Paraburkholderia fungorum: one gene and its partner. The protein of the gene in region 2 binds, or shares a complex with, the protein of the main gene of each other region. Links are inferred from orthologs where the notes say so. Each region holds a gene or a part of one and is shown on either strand. Other genes may lie near its edges. The genes, in order: BLS41_RS12705 and eno.

Region 1 (10,714 bases), 370 kb from region 2 along the record:
GGAGTTCGGCAAATTCGGCGACGTGCTCGCGAAAACCAAGGCGCAACTGGAAACGGTCACGCGTTCGATCGAAGCAGCGGAAACGCGTACCCGCGTGATGACCCGCAAGCTGCGCGACGTCGAGGCATTGCCGGGTGATGAGGCGAGCGGGTTGATCGGCGATGCGCTGTCGGGGGTGGACCCAGAGGAGCAGTAAGGCTGGGCCTTATAGCCTGGCCAAAGGCAAACTCACTCGCCCGCAGCCAGCTTATCGAGCGCGTCGCCCGTGACGCGCACCACGCGCCAGTCCGGCAACACGGTGGCGCCCATCTTTTTATAGAAATCGATGGCCGGCTGGTTCCAGTCCAGTACGGTCCATTCGAATCGGCCGCATTGCCGTTCCACCGCGAGAGCCGCGAGTCGTTGCAGGAAAGCGCTGCCCAAACCGCTGCCACGTTGCGAAGGTTGGACGTAGACGTCTTCGAGATACAAGCCGCGCTTGCCGACGAAGCTCGAATAATTGTGGAAGAACAGCGCGTAGCCGACGAGCCGTCCTTCGTTTTCCGCGACCAGCGCTTCGATCGACGGGCGCGAGCCGAACAGCGCGTCGCGCAGACCGTCTTCGGTCGCGGCAAAGACGTGCGTGAGGTTCTCGAATTCCGCCAGTTCGTAGGTCAGCGCGAAGATGGCGCTGGTGTCCTCAGGCGCGGCGGCGCGGATCGTCGCGAGCATTTACGCCTCTTCGGGGGCGTCGGTCAGGTGAATCTCGATGCCGCCAAAGCGCGATGCCACCCAGTTGTACGCGTGGCAGGCGATCCACAGCAGCACGAAGCCGAGAATCGCGTTCAGCAGCAGTGCGCTGAATACCGTGCTCAATTCCACCGACCCATAACGAATAAATGCAACCAGCACGCCCAGCAGCACGATCGGCACCGAGAACGTCAGGTACACCAGGATAAGTGCTTTGGCCGTCTGTCCTGGTGCAATAAACGAAATCTGTTTTTTCATGTGAGTCAAACCCGTGTGTCGTGGTCGTGGTGTTAATAGGTGTTGCGGGTAATGCGGGTGAAGCTGGGGGGTGCTTCCAATGCTGCTATGTTGCGCGACGCGCCGTGTGCGGCCCGCTCAGATAAGCCCGTCGAACAGCATGATATCGACACGCTCACCTTCGGCAATCTCGCCTTCGTCGTGCCCGAGCACGATAAAGCAATTGGCTTCGCTCATCGAACTCAAGACCCCCGAGCTTTGCGATCCGGTGGGCGTGACGTGCCAAATGCCTTGCTCGTCCTGTTCGGCGACGCCGCGCTGGAACTCGGTGCGTCCGACGCGTTTGCGGATCGCCTGACGGCTTTTAGCGTGGATGACCGGCAGCGGTTGCGGTGTTGCGCCGGACATCAGCAGCAATGCTTCGCGCACGATCTGATAGAACGTCACCATCACGGCGACCGGATTGCCGGGCAAGCCGAAGAATAGCGCAGGCAGTCCGACGCCTGGCCGCTCGCCGGACCAGATGCGGCCGAACGCGAGCGGACGGCCTGGCCGCATGGCCATGCTCCAGAACGCGACGTCGCCGAAGGTTCGCAGCAGTTGTCTGGTGAAATCCGCTTCGCCGACCGACACGCCGCCCGAGGTCAGCACCACGTCGGCGCTGGCTGCGGCACTGCGCAACGCGGCTTCGAGCGCGGCGGGTTCGTCACGCACCACGCCGAGGTCGAGCGTGTCGACGTTCAGCCGACGCAGCATCGCAAACAGCGTGTAGCGGTTACTGTCGTACACCGAGCCGGGATCGAGTGGTTCGCCGAGCGAGCGCAATTCGTCGCCGGTCGAAAAAAACGCGACGCGCAAACGCCGCCGCACGCTAACTTCGCCGATGCCGAGCGACGCCAGCAAGCCGAGGTCCGACGCGCGCATGATGCGGCCAGCCCGCAACGCGACCTGGCCGCGGGCCAGATCTTCACCGGCCAGGCGCCGGTTCGCACCCGCCGCGACCGCGTTGGCGGCGAAGCGGATCGACGTGGCGTCGGCGTTGCGTTCGACCAGTTCTTGTGGCACTACCGTGTCGCAATCGGCCGGCATGCAAGCGCCGGTCATCACGCGGACGCATTGATTGACGTCGATGCCGCCTTCGAACGGATGCCCGGCCAGCGCCTTGCCGACAATCGTCAGCTGGACCGCGGGCTCATCCGCAGAATTGCCCGTTGCCAATGCTGCGCGTTTGAACGCATAGCCGTCCATCGCGGAATTGTCGTGCGACGGCACGTTGATCGGCGAAACGATATCGGTTGCGAGCACGCGGTCGAGCGCGTCGCGCAACGGCACGCGCTCGACGGCTGTGACCGGCGAAACCCACTGACGAACAATCGCCTGAGCGGCCGAAACGGGTAGCGCATGAGGATCGTACTGCGCGATGCAGCGGGAAAATTCGATAAGCGTGGTCATGAAGAGCGGGACGGCGCAACCGGAGGCGGGAGTAGCAATTGCCGTATGGCCGAAGCGGGATTGTCTACCGGGGCCTCAATCACGTTCGAGGTCGGCGAGTTCTTGTAGCGAATTGATATTGTAAAACGCGCGCTCGTCGCCAAAGACGACTTCCACCGCCCTGTGGCGTGCGTACCACGCGCGAACCTTACGCTCTCCGGCGTCCAGAAACGCGGCGAGGTCGTCGGCGAGGGTGGTGCGCAGCAGCGCAAATACGGGATGCAGCGACTTCTGGCCCTCTCCGTCGACGGTCGTGACGGTCGCGATATCGGCTTGGGCCGAGTCCATTGCCAGAGCGAGGCGGGCGGCGAGGTCGGCGGGCAGCCACGGGGAATCGCAAGGGGCGCTCAGCACGTACGTGGTGCCGGCCGCGCGCAGCCCGGCGAGCAGGCCGGCCAGCGGGCCGGGAAAACCGGGCAGCGTATCGGCGACGACGGTGGCGCCGAACGGCGCACCAAGTGCAGCGTAAGTATCGGGATGGCGATTGGCGCTGATCAGCAGCGCGCCGGTTTGCGGCGCGAGGCGCTTCAAAACGTGCGCGGCAAGCGGCTCGCCATGCAGCAGTTGAAGTCCTTTGTCGACGCCGCCCATCCGCATGCCGCGCCCACCGGCCAACAGCAGGCCGGTGATTTGTGCGTGGGACGTTTCCATGCGGTGATCGCCCAGATTAGCCGCCGATGTACGACATTTCAACGCGGCGGCCCGCCTGTTCGCGCGCTTGCGCAGCCTGGCTGCCGCGCAACTGCGAATAGCGGTCGCTGCGGCCCTGCCAGATTTCGGCGACGGCGGTGGCGATCTCGGCATCGCTCGCACCACTGCGCAGCAACGCGCGCAAATCGTGACCGGACGACGCGAACAGACATAGGTACAGCTTTCCTTCGGTCGACAGACGGGCACGCGTGCAATCGCCGCAAAACGCACGGGTGACGCTCGAGATCACGCCGATCTCGCCACCGCCGTCCACGTAGCCCCAGCGCTGGGCGGTCTCGGCGGGACTATGCGCGTCGAGCGGAGCGAGCGGGAAATGCTGTGCGATTCGCGTGATCACGTCGGCGGACGGCAGCACTTCGGTCATGTTCCAGCCGTTCGACGTGCCCACGTCCATATATTCGATGAAGCGCAGCACCGCGCCCGAGCCTTTGAAATGGCTCGCCATCGGCACGATTTCGCTGTCGTTGGTGCCGCGTTTCACCACCATGTTGACCTTGACGGGCGCGAGTCCCACCGCCTGCGCCGCGGCAATACCGTCGAGCACATCGGCAACCGAGAAGTCGGCGTCGTTCATCCGGCGAAACAGGGTGTCGTCGAGCGCGTCGAGGCTTACCGTGACGCGGGTCAGGCCGGCGTCTTTCAGACTGCGCGCCTTGCGCTCCAGCAGCGAGCCGTTGGTGGTCAGCGTCAGATCGAGCGGGCGGCCGGTTGGCGTGGTCAGTTGCGCGAGCCGCTCGATCAGAAACTCCAGATTCTTGCGCAGCAGCGGTTCGCCACCCGTCAGCCGGATTTTTTCGACGCCATGCGCGACGAAGAGTCGCGCCAGTCGCTCGATTTCCTCGAAGCTGAGCAGGGCGCTATGCGGCAGGAACGCGTAATCCTTGTCGAACACCGCGCGCGGCATGCAATAAACACAGCGGAAGTTGCAGCGGTCCGTTACCGAAATACGCAGATCACGCAGCGGACGCGACAGCGTGTCATGCAATACGCCGCTAGGCGTTTGCACTGGGCCGGAGATGACCGGCGCCGCGCTGAAATCGGCAACTGGGATGATGCGTCGGGACATGGATTGCTTCGCTTGGTGCTTGCTCTGATGCTTGAATAGAAAGCCAATTATTCATTCTATCGGAAATGCTTCCGATGACAGGCGGGCTTCCGGGCGCGTCGGGTATACGGGGATGGGCATATCCGGGCGCGTTTGGGATTTCGCTCTGCGTCCATCTTCACGCTCATAAAAGCAAAAAAGCCCGCCTATGAGGGCGGGCTTTTTGACTAAGGCAGAGCAGCTTACTGCGGATGCTTGCCCGTTTCGACTTGCTGCATCGGTGCGTTGTCGACCGGCGGCAGCGACTTGCGCTCACGAACCACACGGGCCGGCTTGACGGTCTGTGCAGCTACATCCTGCGCGGCGCGGAGCTTGTCGGCGTCGGTATTCACCCAGACGAGGCCGGCCTGTTCGAGCACGGGCTTCAGGGCTTCAGCCGACACGCTGGCTGCGCGGGGCGCCTGCGTTGCCTGCGGCGGTGCGGCGACAGGCGCCGGCTCGACCACTGCCGGTTCTGCTACCGGAGCAACCGCGACGACTGCAGCCGGTTCTGCTGCTGCGACCGGTTGCGCTTCGACGATCTCGGCTTGCGGCGCCGGCGCAACTGCCGGTGCTTCGACCACGGCGGCCGGAGCCGGTGCAGCCTGCGCTGCGACTACCGGCGCCGGTGCGGCTTGCGCCTCGACAGCCGGGGCCACGACGGGCGCCTGAACCGGAGCTTCGACACGCGCGACCGGTTCGACCAGCGAAACCGCTTCGCTAGCGGTCGGAGCGGCTTGCGCAGCTTCGACCGGCGCGGCGGCTTGTGCCACCGGCTCAACTGCTACCGGCGAAACTGCCACCGGCTCAACTGCAGCCGGAGCCTGTTCGACCGGCACCACGGTTTCCGACTTCGCAGCCTTCTCGACAGCCAGAGCCGGCGTTTCGGCCGACGCGTGCAGTTCGGTCACCACGGCGGTTTCGGTCGCGACAGCGGCAACCACCACTTCCACCGGCGTGACTTCCTGCGCCTTATCGTTCGATTCGACGACATCGGCCTTGTGCTCGACCGGCTGATGAGCCGCGCGCACCGGTGCTTCATCGCTGACGTTCGACGAGTCGCCTTCGGCTTCCGCAACGTCCGCTGCGAGGTTGCCGTTCACGTCCTCTTCACGCTCACGACGACCACCACGACGGCCGCGACGGCGACGACGACGCTCTTCACCCTCACGCGCCACGGCTTCCTGATCGACTGGAGCACCGTTTTCGCCGAGTGCGGCCTGATTGCGGGCCAGTTCTTCCGCTTGCGCGTCGGTTTGCGTCAGTGCGTCAGTGGTTTCGGCTTGCGGCTTGCGACGCTCGCCACGTTCAGCACGTTCGCCACGCTCACGACGCTCGCCGCGTTCCTGACGTTCGCCACGTTCAGCGCGCTGTGCTGCGCCTTCCGCGGTTTCCGTGCGATCGTTACCACGAGTGTCGCGGTCACGGTTTTCGCGGCCTTCGCGCGGCTCACGAGCCTCGCGCGGTTCACGGCCTTCACGGGCCTCGCGCGGTTCGCGTTGCTCGCGTGCTTCACGCGGCTCACGGTTGCCACGCGGCTCGCGTGCTTCGCGCGGTTCACGGCCTTCGCGTGCCTCACGGCCCTCACGCGGTTCGCGTTCCTGACGTTGCGACGGTTGCTGACCTTGAGCCTGACGACCACCGGTCGCGCCTTCGGTACGGCCTGCCGCATCGCGGCCGGCTGTGCCGCTACGGCGATTGCGGTTGCGGTCGCCGCCGCGTTCGCCGGTGCGCTCACCGCGTTCCGTGCGCTCGCCGCGTTGCGGACGCGCCTGCTTTTCGGTCGTAGCCGGTGCGACAGGAGCGGGAGCCGCCGACTGCACGCCAAACAGGTTCTTCAGCCAGCCGATGAAGCCACCGGTAGCCGGAGCCACCGCGACCGGAGCCGGGGTTGCTGCCGGACGAACCGGCGCGCTCGGTGCCGGCTTCTCAGGCGTGATGCCCTTGACCGCCGCTTCCTGCTTCGGCTTCACTTCTTCGGTGCGCTTGCTGTAACCCGTTTCCGATTCCAGTTCGCGTGCCGCTTCTTCGGCCATCTTCCACGACGCGCGCGGATCGTCGAGGCGTGCATCGTCGTGACGCAGGCGCTCGAGCTTGTAATGCGGCGTGTCGAGATGCTTGTTCGGAATCAGGACGACATTGACCTTGAAACGCGACTCGATCTTGTTGATTTCGGCGCGCTTTTCGTTCAACAGGAAGGCGGTCACTTCGACCGGCACCTGGCAATGGATCGCCGCGGTGTTTTCCTTCATCGCTTCTTCCTGAATGATCCGCAGCACTTGCAGCGCGGACGATTCGGTATCGCGGATATGACCCGTGCCGTTACAGCGCGGGCAGGTCACGTGGCTGCCTTCCGACAGCGCCGGACGCAGACGTTGACGCGACAGTTCCATCAGGCCGAAACGCGAAATCTTGCCCATCTGGACGCGCGCCCGGTCGTGCTTGAGCGCGTCTTTCAGGCGCTGCTCAACTTCACGCTGGCTCTTGGCCGACTCCATGTCGATGAAGTCGATCACGATCAGGCCGCCGAGGTCGCGCAGACGCAACTGGCGAGCGACTTCGTCGGCGGCTTCGAGGTTGGTGCGTGCAGCCGTTTCCTCGATGTCGGCGCCCTTGGTGGCGCGTGCCGAGTTCACGTCGATCGCGACCAGCGCTTCGGTGTGGTCGATCACGATTGCGCCGCCCGACGGCAGCGGAACCGTGCGCGAGTACGCCGTTTCGATCTGGTGTTCGATCTGGAAGCGCGAGAAGAGCGGCACGTCGTCGTGATACCGCTTCACCTTGCTGACATTATCCGGCATCACGATATCCATGAAGGCGCGGGCCTGGTCATGGATTTCGGTGGTGTCGATCAGGATTTCGCCGATGTCCGGCTGGAAATAGTCGCGGATCGCGCGGATCACGAGGCTCGACTCGAGATAAATCAACATCGGCTGACCGTTCGAGCCGCTTTGCGACGCGGCTTCGATCGCGCGCCACAGTTGCATCAGGTAGTTCAGGTCCCACTGCAGCTCTTCGGCGCTGCGGCCAATGCCGGCCGTGCGCGCGATGATGCTCATGCCTTCCGGCAATTGCAGTTGCGCCATGGTTTCGCGCAGTTCCTGACGGTCGTCGCCTTCGATACGGCGCGACACGCCGCCGCCACGCGGGTTATTCGGCATCAGAACCAGATACCGGCCGGCGAGCGAGATGAATGTGGTGAGAGCCGCGCCCTTGTTGCCGCGTTCTTCCTTTTCGACCTGGACGATCAGTTCCTGACCTTCTTTCAGGGCGTCCTGGATGCGGGCGGAGCGCATGTCGACGCCGTCGCGGAAATACTGACGGGCGACTTCCTTGAACGGCAGAAAACCGTGACGGTCTTCGCCGTAGTTGACGAAGCACGCTTCGAGCGACGGCTCGATGCGGGTGATGATGCCTTTGTAAATATTGCCTTTGCGCTGTTCGCGCCCGGCGGTTTCGATGTCGATATCGATGAGTTTTTGCCCATCGACGATGGCGACGCGCAGTTCTTCCTGCTGCGTCGCGTTGAACAACATTCGTTTCATTGAACGGCTCCAGAGCGGCTTAGCCTGCCTCCGGCTGCGCGGTTGTCAGTCGCGAGAGCCATGAGGGCAGCGGCATGCCGCGCCTTATTGTGTTTTCACAAGCACGCTGGAGCGGGAAAAATGGCGGGAGAATTGCCTGAGAGGGCCCGGCCCCATTAAAAAATGGGCGCGAGGCCGCAGGGCACATGCGAACACGGCTTCAAATAATGACCCGACACGCCGCGGGTTCTGCCAGCAGACCTTCATAAGCCTTCGTCCACTCGCGCCGGTGCGCCAACTGGGCGCGTGACCGGAGGGTCGGAGGCTGCGGTCATGCCGCAGCGGGAAGTTCGCGCAGGCGGCGCGTCTTTTCCTGCTGGGGGTGTCTCGCCTCATTTTGACGTCGCCATGTCTTGTACTTTCTACAAGACGCCTCGGGCGCACGCCGTATTTTCGCAACTCGCAGCTTCTACAACTTGGCGTCATACCGCCGGATACCGAAGCTGAAAGTTAAATTCTTTTTGACCAAAATTCCGTTACCGTCGAAGCTGACCTTGACCGAACGCGCCTGTGGGCGCCGTCCCTGCCGGGCACTGACTTCGTGCGTGCAACTTGTTGCATCTCATTTGAGGGTGAGCAACCAGACCCCGGCGCAAGTAAAATAACGGTTTATCGCTTGCACCTGCGCAACCTGCCCGAATTCCGGTCACTGCGCCGGCCGCCGCAGACTGCTGGGCAAATTATATTCAGAATGAAAGAGTTAGGCAAAATATCCCAGAAATCGGTCGCAAGCGACCAGGTCTCCATCATCGAGATCGACGACAGCGCGGCCGGACAGCGCATCGACAACTTCCTCTTGCGCGTCTGTAAAGGCGTGCCCAAGAGCCACATTTATCGAATTCTGCGCAGCGGCGAAGTGCGCGTGAATAAGGGCCGGATAGACGCTCAGTATCGCCTGGAGCTTGGCGATCTGGTGCGCGTGCCGCCTATTCGCGTCGCGCAGCCGAGTGAAGCCGCCGCGCACGCGCATGTGCCGAGTGCGGATTTCAAGATTATTTTCGAAGACGACCACATGCTGGTCATCGACAAACCGGCCGGCGTGGCGGTGCATGGCGGCAGCGGCGTGGCGTTCGGCGTGATCGAACAGATGCGCGAGGCGCGTCCGCAGGCGAAATTCCTCGAACTGGTGCATCGGCTGGATCGGGAAACGTCCGGCATTCTGATGTTGGCCAAGAAGCGCAGCGCGCTGGTCAACCTGCACGAACAGATCCGCGAGAACAAAATGGACAAACGCTACTTTGCGTGCGTTCATGGCGACTGGGCGGCCGATTGGGGCCGTCGCCGCGCGGTCAAGGCGCCGCTGCACAAGTATCTGACCGCCGACGGAGAGCGCCGCGTGCGCGTGCAGCCGGACGGTCTGGCGTCGCATACGGTGTTCAATCTGATCGACAGCTGGCCGGAGTACGCGTTGCTCGAAGCGGAACTCAAGACGGGCCGCACACATCAGATTCGCGTTCACTTGCAGCATCTGGAGCTGCCGATTGTCGGCGATGCAAAATACGGCGACTTCGCTTTGAATAAGGAACTGGCGCGCACCAATGCCAAACCCGGCTTGAAACGCATGTTCCTGCACGCTTACCGGCTGAAGCTCGCGCACCCGGCCACCGGCGTGCCGATTCAGTTCGAGGCGCCGTTGCCGGCCGAGTGCCGCAGCTTCGTCGCGCAGCTCAACGAATTACGAAATGGGTCAAACCCGGAGACAACACCGAATGGCTAGAGAGCAATTTGATCTGATCGTGTTCGATTGGGACGGAACGTTGATGGATTCGACCGCGCACATCGCGCGCAGCATCCAGTCGGCGTGCCGCGATCTTGGTTTGCCAGTGCCCGCGCACGAGGCCGCGAGTTATGTGATCGGCCTCGGCTTGCGCGAGGCGCTGCAGATCGCTGCGCCCACGCTCGATCCGTCCGAATACCCGCGTCTGGCCGAACGTTACCGCTTCCACTATCTGGTGAAGGATCAGGCCACGGAGCTTTTTGCCGGCGTCCGCGAAATGTTGCAGGAGCTGCGCGATCAGGGTTATCTGCTGGCGGTGGCGACCGGCAAGAGCCGCGTCGGCCTGAACCGGGCGCTCGACCAGTCGCGTCTGACCAGCCTGTTCGACGGCACCCGTTGTGCCGACGAGACGTTTTCGAAGCCCCATCCGGCCATGCTCCATGAGCTGACGCGCGAACTGGGGCAGGATCCCGCGCGCACGGTGATGGTCGGCGACACGACGCACGATCTGCAAATGGCGATGAACGCGGGCGTCGCGGGCATCGGCGTGACGTATGGCGCACATCCGGCAAATTCGCTGAACGCGATGTCGCCGAAATTCGTGGCGTCGAGTGTGAGCGATTTATCTGGCTGGTTGCGGGACAACGCATGAGCACCCAGGCGAGCGAAGCGGAGTCCGTCCGCATTTGCGCGGCGGACGACCTGGTTGACGGCGGCGCAGGCGTGAGGCGCGCGGCCAGGCTGGGAGGCGGCGACGCCGTGGTGTTCTTCGTTCGCTACGACGGCCGTGCATATGGCTATCTGAACCGTTGCGCGCACGTGCCCATGGAACTCGACTGGGCTGAGGGACAGTTCTTCGAATCGTCAGGCTTATACTTGATGTGCGCGACACATGGCGCGATTTACGCGCCTGATACCGGCAAATGCGTGGGTGGCCCGTGCCGGGGCGGCAAATTGCGCCCTGTCTTGGTCGAGGAGCGGGATACGCCGGAAGGCCGCGCCATTTTCTGGCTGCCCGACGGCGAATTGCGCCCTGCCACGCCCTGATTCTTCCCTCTTTTCGATCCTCCACTGCTCCGCATGTCCGACAACCTGACTCCCGACCCAAAAGATCTGTCCCCAACAGGTCGCTCCCGTGTGCCCGCCGATGAACCCGGCTGG
Region 2 (9,626 bases):
GCACGGCAGTAATCGCGCCGTAGCCGAGCGTCACGAGCGGATTGAGCCAATAGCGCGTCAGCGTCCCCGTCATGACCAGCGCCATCACGATGAAAAAGCCGTATGGCTCGAGACGCGACAGCGCGATCGACTGCTTCGGCGGCAACAGCGCCATCAGCACACGGCCGCCGTCGAGCGGCGGCAGCGGAAACAGGTTCAGCACGCCGAGCACGAGGTTCACACCCACGCCTGCCGCAGCCATTCGCGTGAAAAACGGTTCCTCGACGCCGAGTACCGCAAGCGCCACGCCGAACACACCCCAGATCAGCGCCTGAATGAAATTACACGCCGGACCGGCGGCAGCGACCCACAAGCTGCCCCAACGCGGATTGCGAAGATTGCCGAACGCCACCGGCACCGGCTTTGCGTAACCGAACATGAACGCGCCGCTGGTCGCGAAGTACAACAGCAGCGGAATGGCGATCGTGCCGAGCGGGTCGATGTGCCGCATCGGATTGATCGACACGCGGCCGAGCACATAAGCGGTGTTGTCGCCCAGCCAGCGCGCGACATAGCCATGAGCGGCTTCGTGCAACGTGATCGCGAAAATCACCGGCAGCGCGTACACCGCAATGGTTTGTATCAGGGAAGAATCCATAGCTCACTATTGTAACAACGCGGTTGCGGGCGTCTGTCCGCTTCCGCTCATGCCGTCTCTTCGAGACCAAAGGGCGCGAGAGAACCGCGCCCTGCCCGCACCAGCACCGGCTCCGCGCCGGTCAGATCGATCACGGTGGACGGTTCGCACACACAGGCACCGCCGTCGATCACCAGATCCAGTTGCTTCTCCAGCCGCTCGCGAATCTCTTCGGGGTCGTTCAGCGGTTGCGTTTCGCCCGGCATGATCAGCGTGGAGCCGAGCAGCGGCTGACCCAGTTCCTCGAGAATCGCCAGCGTGATCGCGTGATCCGGCACCCGCAGGCCGATGGTCTTGCGCGACGGATGCGACAGGCGCCGCGGCACTTCCTTGGTGGCCTGCAGCACGAACACATAGGGCCCCGGTGTCACCGATTTGATCAGCCGGTATTGCCGGTTATCCACCATAGCGAAGTTCGACAGTTCGGACAGATCGCGCACCAGCAGCGACAGCAGTTGCTTTTCGTCGAGCCCGCGAATGCGCCGCAGACGCTCCACCGCGTCCTTGTCGTCGAGCTGACAGGCTAGCGCATAGCTCGAATCGGTTGGCAGCGCGACCACGCCGCCGTCCTTGATGATCTGCACCGCCTGCTTGACGAGGCGCGGCTGCGGGTTGTCAGGGTGAAGCCGAAAGTATTGGGACATGATGTCTAACAATGGCTACAGATGAACGGCGACGGAACAACGAAACGCGTTGCGATACTTGCGATATGCAACGGAGCGGAAGACCGGACGAAAAGTCCGATCGCGAGGAAACGAGAAATCAGAGGTGCAGCAGGACGAAAAACCGCACGCGGCGTGCCCGAACGGCTCTCGCGCGCAACGTGCCGGCGTGGCACGGCGCGCGATCACAGCCAGCGTTCCCAGACGGGCTTGAGATCGGAAGGCAGCGGCGGCAGCGTGCCGAGGTCGACGCGGCCTTCGCCGGGTGCGTGGAAATCGGAGCCGCGCGACGCTTCGAAACCGAAGCGGCGCGCGACGTCCGCGTATTCGCGGTACTGATCGGGCGTGTGGCTGCCTGTGACGACTTCGATCGCCTTGCCGCCGAGATCGATGAATTCGGCGAAAAATGCATCGAATTCGACCGGCGAGTATGCGTAACGGCCCGGGTGCGCGACGATCGCTTCACCGCCCGACTGCTGGATCCAGCCGACCGCGTCGGCCAGTTTGGACCAGCGGTGCGCGATAAAACCGGGTTTGCCGTCGCCGAGATAGCGGTTGAACACATCTTGCGTGGAACTGCAGTGACCGCTTTCGACCATGAAGCGCGCGAAGTGCGTACGCGAAATCATGTCGGGATTCGACACGTATTGGAGTGCGCCTTCGTAAGCGCCGGGGATGCCGAGCGTGGCCAGCTGCTCGCCGATCGCCTCGGCGCGCGCCGCGCGGCCGTCGCGTGTGCGAGCGAGGCCGTCGATCAGGATCGGGTTGGTCGGGTCGATGCCCAGACCGACGATGTGCACCGTACGCGAAGCCCACGTCACCGAAATTTCGACGCCGCTCAGGTAGCGCATGCCGAGTTCCTCGGCAGTGCGGCGCGCTTCGAGCTGGCCGCCCACTTCATCGTGATCGGTCAATGCCCAAAGGGTCACGCCGCCCGCATGTGCGCGGCGTGCGACGTCGGCGGGAGAAAACTGGCCGTCGGAAACAGTGGAATGGCAGTGCAGGTCGGCGTTCATCGTGGTCGCAAAAAGGTTCTGTACTCATTTTACTGCAACGCAGTAAGCGACCCCAGAGCTATCTCGCGTCCACGTCCGGCGAAGCGCGCCGTTTCCGGTAGGCCGAACACTCACGCGCAAAACCCTTCGATCAGCGCTGCGATCTGCTCGGGCTGGTCGTGATGCACCATATGTCCCGCTTCGTCGATGATCTTCTCGCGCCAGTTCGGGAACGCCTCAAAACGCGCCTTGAACTCGGCCAACGGAATTTCGCCTGCGATAGCCGCAAGCGTCGGCGAATTAGCGGCTTCCACATGCAGCACTTTCGCGCTCACCTTGCCCCACACGGCCATCACCTCGTCCAGACGATACAGCGTCGGTCCGCGCACCTTGTGGGCCGGATCGGCCAGCAGCATGTAGCGCCCTTCGCCGTCGGGCTTCGACCAGTGCTGCGCGAGAAACTGCGCACGCTGCGGAGCGAGGCGCGGATTGGTCTTGATCAGACGCGCGGCGACCGCTTCGAGCGACACATAGCGCTTCAACTGCGGCGGGTCGCGCAATTCGTCGAGCCACGTGAGCAGGCGCCGGGGCGCTTGAGCCGCGTGCGCCGGGGCGAGACCAAATCCTTCCAGATCGACCACCCGGCGCACCCGTTCGGGCCGCACGCCCGCGTACAGACAGGCGATGTTCGCGCCCATGCTATGCCCGACCAGATTCACCTGGCCGCCCGGCGCGTAGTGATCAAGTAGCACGTCGAGATCGGCCAGATAGTCCTGCATCCAGTAATTGCCGCCGCCCCGCTCGGCCACCGGCCAGTCCGACAAACCGAACCCGCGCATGTCCGGCGCGATGATCTGCCAGTCGCCGCCGAGCGAATCGACGACAAACTGGAACGACGCCGAGACGTCCATCCAGCCGTGCAGCATGAACAGCGCGGGCGCATCCGGATTGCCCCAACGCCGCACATGCAGACGGATGCCGCGCACGGCGATGAAGTCAGATTGGGAAGTGTTCATGAACGCGCGCCCCGAAAAAAGAATGGTCGTTCGATTATAACGAGATAGCCGGACGATGCGAGGGGCCAGATCGTGGAATCAGGTCTCGGCCGGCTTCAGTCGCTGCGGGCCGGCGGGACCGCTTGCTGGAGATCGAGACCGGCCAGCGCAGCCAGTTCGGCCTCGTCGAAACCGGCGTCACGGCGCGCTTCGAAATTGAACGGCCCGCGCAATTTCGGCGCGTGATACTGATCGGCGAGACGGGTGTAGGTCGTGTGCGGATCGAGGCCGTTCTTGTTGCATAGGTGACGAAACCAGTGGTTGCCGATCAGCACGTGGCCGATCTCGTCGCGCAAGATTACGTCGAGAATCGCTGCGGACGCGTGGTCGCCGGCCTGTTGCAGTCGCGCGCGGATCGGCGGCGAGGCGTCGAGTCCGCGCGCTTCGAGCGTGCGCGGCACCAGCGCCATACGCGCCAGCACGTCGCCGCGGGTGCGCTCGCACATGTCCCACAGGCCGTCGTGCGCGGGGAAATCGCCGTATACGTGGCCGTATTCCGCGAGCCGGGCGGTGAGCAGCGAGAAGTGATACGCCTCTTCGGCCGCGACTTTGAGCCAGTCGGCGTAGAACGCGGCAGGCATCGCGGGAAAGCGCCAGACGGCGTCGAGCGCAAGGTTGATCGCGTTGAATTCGATGTGCGCGAGCGCGTGCAGCAGCACCGCGCGGCCTTCGGGCGATTGCATGCCGCGCCGCTTTAACAGACGCGGATCGACCAGTTCCGGCTGCGCAGGACGGCCCGGCAGGTTGGGCGGCTCGTCGAGTTCGGCGTCGGCGGAACAGGTCATCTGCGCGTCGAGCACGGCGGCGTAGAGCGAGCGGGCTGCCGCCGCTTTGGTCACTGGATCGCTCTCGCGCAACGCGGCAAGCGCGGCAGTTCGCGCGCAGTCGGGGGAGCTGCGGTTGGCGGCGACAGGGGCGGCAGACAGGTTGGACGAAGCGGCGAACGTCATGGCAAGCGGGCTGGTAATGGCAGCGATGCTGGGAACGGGTTTCAGGTAGGACAAGGAGTAAGCGGGAGCAGGCGCGGCAAAGGAGCGAGCCGCAGGCGCCGCACAGGGCGCAACGGTGCTCAGTTCGGCGATACGCTTGCACCCGCCCATTCGCTCAGCGGCCACCGCCCGATTGCAACCCGCCCGCCCCTCGCAGAACGGTGCTCGCGCTGCACGCGCCTCGATAGCAGGCAGGAGATCAAACCCGCACCGACCGCCGCTACACCAGGAGCCCCAACCACACAACCGTTTACAATACCCGATTCGACCATCCGGCGCGCCGATCGCGCCGGCCAGGCGGCACATCCCGCGGCAACCCCGGCCACGCTTCATCTGCCGGGCCATTCCCCGCCCCATTTCAGCGTCAGCAGCGACTGATCAAGAGGAGACATTGTGACGATTTACAAGCTTGGCGAAGCCGCCCCGACCATTCACGAGAGCGTGTTCATCGCGGATACGGCGACTATCATCGGCAATGTGACGATCGAGGAAAACGCGAGCGTCTGGTTCGGCGCGACGATTCGCGGCGACAACGAGGCGATCACCGTCGGCGCGGGCAGCAACGTGCAGGAAAGCGCCGTGCTGCACACCGACCCCGGTTTTCCTCTGACGATCGAGCCGAACGTGACGATTGGCCACCAGGTCATGCTGCACGGCTGCACGATCAAGGAAGGTTCACTGGTCGGAATTCAGGCCGTGGTCTTGAATGGAGCGGTAATCGGCCGCAACTGTCTGGTCGGAGCGGGCGCCATCGTCACTGAAGGCAAGGTGTTTCCCGACAATTCGCTGATTCTCGGCGCGCCCGCCAAAGTGGTGCGCGAGTTGACCGAGACGGATATCGCCAATATGCAGCGCGGCACGGCAAGTTATGCCGAGCGCCGCGAATATTTCAAGGCGCAGCTCGTACGCATCGGCTAACCGCCGACGCGCGGGGCGCGCAAGGCGCGGCATCAGCCGCGTCATTCCACCGAGGAAAAGTTGTGAGCGACCAGTTGCAAAAATTCATGTTCAGCGCGGCGCCAGTGCGCGGCGAGATCGTTTCGCTGCGCAATACGTGGCAGGAAGTGCTGACGCGCCGCGATTATCCGGCGCCTGTGCGGACGATTCTGGGCGAAATGATGGCCGCGTGCGCACTGCTGTCGGCGAATCTCAAGTTCGACGGCACGCTCGTCATGCAGATTTTCGGCGACGGCCCGGTCAAGATGCTGGTGGTCCAGTGCAGCTCCGATCTGTCGATGCGCGCCACCGCCAAGCTTTCCGGCGACACGGCCAATACCATCGGCGACACGGCTTCGATGATCGAATTGCTGAACGCGAGCGGTCACGGCCGCTGCGTGATCACGCTCGATCCAGCCGACAAGCATCCGGGCCAACAGCCGTATCAAAGTATCGTGCCGCTGTCGGGCGTGGACGGCCCGCTCAACTCGATGGCCGAAGTGCTCGAGCACTACATGCACCACTCCGAACAACTCGACACGCGCCTGTGGCTCGCGGCGAACACCGAGCGCGCGGTCGGCATGCTGCTGCAGAAGCTGCCGGGCGACGGCGGCATCGTCCCGCATCCGGGCGAGCTGGACGCGGATACCTGGGAACGCGTTTGCACGCTGGGCGGCACGCTGTCGCAGGACGAACTGTTGAAAGAAGAACCGGAAACGGTTTTCCGGCGCCTTTTCTGGCAGGAAAACGTCCAGCATTTCGAGCCGGCCACGGCGCGCTTCGAATGCACGTGTTCGCGCGAGAAAGTCGGTGGAATGCTGAAGATGCTGGGCCGCGAAGAGGTGGACGGCGTGATCGAAGAACGCGGACATGTGGAAATTCATTGCGAGTTCTGCAACCAGCGGTACGAATTCGATCCGGTCGATGTGGCGCAACTTTTCGTCGCCGACGCACTCTCACAGGGTGTGACGCCCGCTGCTGATCAACGGCATTGAGACGACCGGTGAAGCGGGTTTCAGGCTCGCCGATCTGGAGCGGATAGTAGTCGTTTCACGGTGGTTGTTATCGCGCCGCCCATCGTCACTTTGTGACTCGGGCGGCGCGAATTGCTTCAGCATTACCTGTCGCTGGTTCCGTTTGCTTGCGTGTGGTTTCGTCTGGTTGCGTTGATTCCTGGCGGCGGACGTTGTGCATTTTTACTTAGGCATCCGACCGACTGATTGCTGGAGATCGAACATGATCCGCACTGTTTCGTCGACCCGCTATGCCCTTGCCCTTCGCCACACGCGCTTGTTTTCGGTCCTCGTCGTGGTTGCCGGCACCGCCGCGCTAGCCGGCTGCGCGATCGATCCGCCAGGGCCGTCGCCGATCCTGAGCCGTTTGCCGGCCGATCAGACCGACACCGTCAACTCCACCACCGCGCCGCCACTTACGCCGCAAGAACGCGCACGCTATGACGCGATCGACCGGCAGGTGCTGTTCGAACAGGATCAGGCGATTGCCGCCGAAAATGCCGCTCAGGCCTGGTCGCGTTATTACTCGCCACCGGTCAACGTCTGGGGAGGTTATTCCAGCGGCGGTTGGGGACGCGGCTGGGGCTCCGGGATTGGCGTGGGTTTTGGACCAAACTGGGGTTGGTAGAACAAAGCGTGGGGCGTATCGCGCGGTAGCGCACTCAACCTGAAGGGCCAAAAGAAAAAGGAGCGGTTCATTGCTGAACCGCTCCTTTTTTCGTCCCCCGTATCTTGCCGGCCTGGCGCAGCTAACGCGCTACACCAACACGCAACGTTCAATGCGTACCAGCGGCCTTCTTGTCCTTCGCCGCCTTGCCGCCGTGCTTGCGATCCGGCTTCGCACGCGACTCCGGATTCGGCACCACATGCAGCGGTGCCGCCGACACTTCACCCCGCGTCGAGGTTGTCACCGAAGGCGTGTTTGCGGTCGGCAACGGCGCGTTCGGCGACACGAATTGCACGAACACTTCGCCATCCTTGACCATGCCCATTTCGTAGCGCGCCCGCTCTTCGACAGCGGCCGTGCCGTTCTGCAGATCCTGCACTTCGCCCTGAATACGCTCGTTGCGCAGCTTCGAATCGTTGTTCTTCTGCAGTTGCTGCGCCAGTTGCTGCTGCAACTCGTGCACACGCAACCAGCCCCCATGGCCCCACCAGAGCGGGTACTGGATCAGCGCCAGCAGAACGATCAGGACAGCAGTGACGAGCCGCATGAAGTAAGCACAATAAATACGCGCCGCCCTGCGCTATACGCAGGGCGGCGAGGTCAATCAGAAACGGGGGATAACCGGCTCATCGGTTAGCGTAGACATCAGCCAACTTAGCGCAGGTTGTAGAACGCCGACTTGCCCGGATAGCTGGCGATATCGCCGAGATCTTCTTCGATACGCAGCAACTGGTTGTACTTCGAGATGCGGTCCGAACGCGACAGCGAACCCGTCTTGATCTGACCGGCATTCAGGCCGACCGCGATATCGGCGATCGTCGAATCTTCGGTTTCGCCCGAACGGTGCGAGATCACAGCCGTGTAGCCTGCGCGCTTCGCCATTTCGATTGCCGCGAAGGTTTCCGTCAGCGTGCCGATCTGGTTGATCTTGATCAGGATCGAGTTGGCGATGCCCTTGTCGATGCCTTCCTTCAGGATGCGCGTGTTGGTCACGAACAGGTCGTCGCCGACCAGCTGGACCTTCTTGCCGAGCTTGTCGGTCAGCGTCTTCCAGCCTGCCCAGTCGCTTTCGTGCATGCCGTCTTCGATCGACACGATCGGGAACTTGTCGGCCAGGTTTGCGAGGTAATCCGCAAATTCCGTCGACGACAGTTGCAGGCCTTCGCCAGCCAGCTGGTACTTGCCGTCGTGGTAGAACTCGCTCGCTGCGCAGTCGAGTGCGAGCAGAACGTCTTCACCGGCGCGGTAGCCTGCTTTCTCGATAGCTTGCAGGATGGTCGACAGGCACTCGTCGTTGCTGCCGAAGTTCGGTGCGAAACCGCCTTCGTCGCCCACTGCCGTGCTCATGCCGCGGTCCGACAGGATCTTCTTCAGCGCGTGGAACACTTCGGCGCCGCAGCGCAGTGCTTCGCGGAAAGTCGGCTGGCTAACCGGAACGATCATGAACTCCTGGATGTCCAAGCTGTTGTTCGCGTGCGCGCCACCGTTGACGATGTTCATCATCGGGACCGGCAGTTGCATTGCGCCCGAGCCGCCGAAGTAGCGGTACAGCGGCAGGCCGGCTTCTTCAGCAGCGGCCTTCGCGACGGCCATCGACACAGCCAGCATCGCGTTTGCGCCGAGGCGCGACTTGTTGTCGGTGCCGTCGAGTTCCAGCAGCGTCTTGTCGAGGAAGGCCTGCTCGGAAGCGTCGAGGCCCATGATCGCTTCGGAGATTTCAGTGTTGATGTGCTCAACGGCCTTCAGCACGCCCTTGCCGCCGTAACGGCCGGTTTCGCCGTCGCGCAGCTCGATGGCTTCACGCGAGCCGGTCGATGCACCCGACGGCACCGCAGCGCGGCCCATCGTGCCCGACTCGAGCAGCACGTCGCATTCGACGGTGGGGTTGCCTCGCGAATCGAGAATCTCTCGACCGATGATATCTACGATAGCACTCATGGTTTCCTCAAGAAATGACGTTGAATTCTTTACTGTGACACTGTATCGCGCGTGTCGATCGGAGTTGGCGCGTTAGCGCTGACTCCGATCTCAAGAAGAGCGCCGGTCTCCCCGACGAACCACTCGCGCGCCGATACGTTCGACGACCATTGCGTTACTTTCGCCGCGCGTCGACGACTGCGCCCATTATGCAAGCGAGTCGTGACACGCGGAAAACGTATGAATCAGTTGAAATCGCTTTCGAGGAACGGCGCGCGCTTGACGGCCTGATCGAGCGTTACCAGCGTCTCGAGCAGGTCGGCCATGCGGTTCAGCGGCACGGCATTCGGGCCGTCCGACTTGGCCTGCGCCGGATTCGGGTGCGTTTCCATGAAGAGGCCGGAGACGCCCACTGCCACCGCGGCACGCGCCAGCACCGGCACGAATTCGCGTTGACCACCCGAGCTCGTGCCCTGACCGCCCGGCAACTGCACCGAGTGAGTCGCGTCGAACACGACCGGCGCGCTGGTTTCGCGCATGATCGCGAGCGAACGCATGTCCGACACGAGGTTGTTATAGCCGAACGACACGCCGCGCTCACACGCCATGAAGCGGTCTTCCGACAGACCGGCTTCACGCGCTGCGTCACGCGCCTTGTCGATCACGTTCTTCATGTCGTGCGGTGCGAGAAACTGGCCTTTCTTGATATTGACCGG

Evidence for each region.
Region 1: the proteins of eno (region 2) and BLS41_RS12705 are in contact, whole or in part, in a solved structure (PDB 2FYM), measured with the Escherichia coli proteins. The link is inferred for Paraburkholderia fungorum from one-to-one orthologs.

The regions. Positions count from the first base shown.
Region 1 is NZ_FNKP01000001.1:2,882,844-2,893,557, reverse strand. Bases 4,256-8,180 are described here. They hold BLS41_RS12705 (Rne/Rng family ribonuclease), read right to left. Parts: upstream 7,798-8,180; coding sequence 4,456-7,797; downstream 4,256-4,455. In the rest of the region: BLS41_RS12735 (DNA recombination protein RmuC), read left to right, coding at 1-196; BLS41_RS12730 (GNAT family N-acetyltransferase), read right to left, coding at 229-711; BLS41_RS12725 (hypothetical protein), read right to left, coding at 712-987; molybdopterin molybdotransferase MoeA, read right to left, coding at 1,105-2,418; molybdenum cofactor guanylyltransferase MobA, read right to left, coding at 2,494-3,108; GTP 3',8-cyclase MoaA, read right to left, coding at 3,125-4,234; BLS41_RS12700 (RluA family pseudouridine synthase), read left to right, coding at 8,528-9,553; BLS41_RS12695 (HAD-IIIA family hydrolase), read left to right, coding at 9,546-10,205; BLS41_RS12690 (Rieske (2Fe-2S) protein), read left to right, coding at 10,202-10,600; BLS41_RS12685 (S49 family peptidase), read left to right, coding at 10,634-10,714. UniProt on the Escherichia coli protein: Endoribonuclease that plays a central role in RNA processing and decay. Required for the maturation of 5S and 16S rRNAs and the majority of tRNAs. Also involved in the degradation of most mRNAs.
Region 2 is NZ_FNKP01000001.1:2,507,520-2,517,145, forward strand. The notes cover bases 6,790-9,626. They hold eno (phosphopyruvate hydratase), read right to left. Parts: upstream 8,932-9,626; coding sequence 7,648-8,931; downstream 6,790-7,647. Other genes in these bases: BLS41_RS11035 (hypothetical protein), read left to right, coding at 6,790-6,954; ftsB (cell division protein FtsB), read right to left, coding at 7,103-7,540; kdsA (3-deoxy-8-phosphooctulonate synthase), read right to left, coding at 9,156-9,626. Also shown: BLS41_RS11000 (site-2 protease family protein), read right to left, coding at 1-637; BLS41_RS11005 (L-threonylcarbamoyladenylate synthase), read right to left, coding at 685-1,320; BLS41_RS11010 (3',5'-nucleoside bisphosphate phosphatase), read right to left, coding at 1,524-2,354; BLS41_RS11015 (alpha/beta fold hydrolase), read right to left, coding at 2,465-3,349; BLS41_RS11020 (ferritin-like domain-containing protein), read right to left, coding at 3,445-4,338; BLS41_RS11025 (gamma carbonic anhydrase family protein), read left to right, coding at 4,771-5,295; Hsp33 family molecular chaperone HslO, read left to right, coding at 5,358-6,308; more of BLS41_RS11035, read left to right, coding at 6,550-6,789. UniProt on the Escherichia coli protein: Catalyzes the reversible conversion of 2-phosphoglycerate (2-PG) into phosphoenolpyruvate (PEP). It is essential for the degradation of carbohydrates via glycolysis.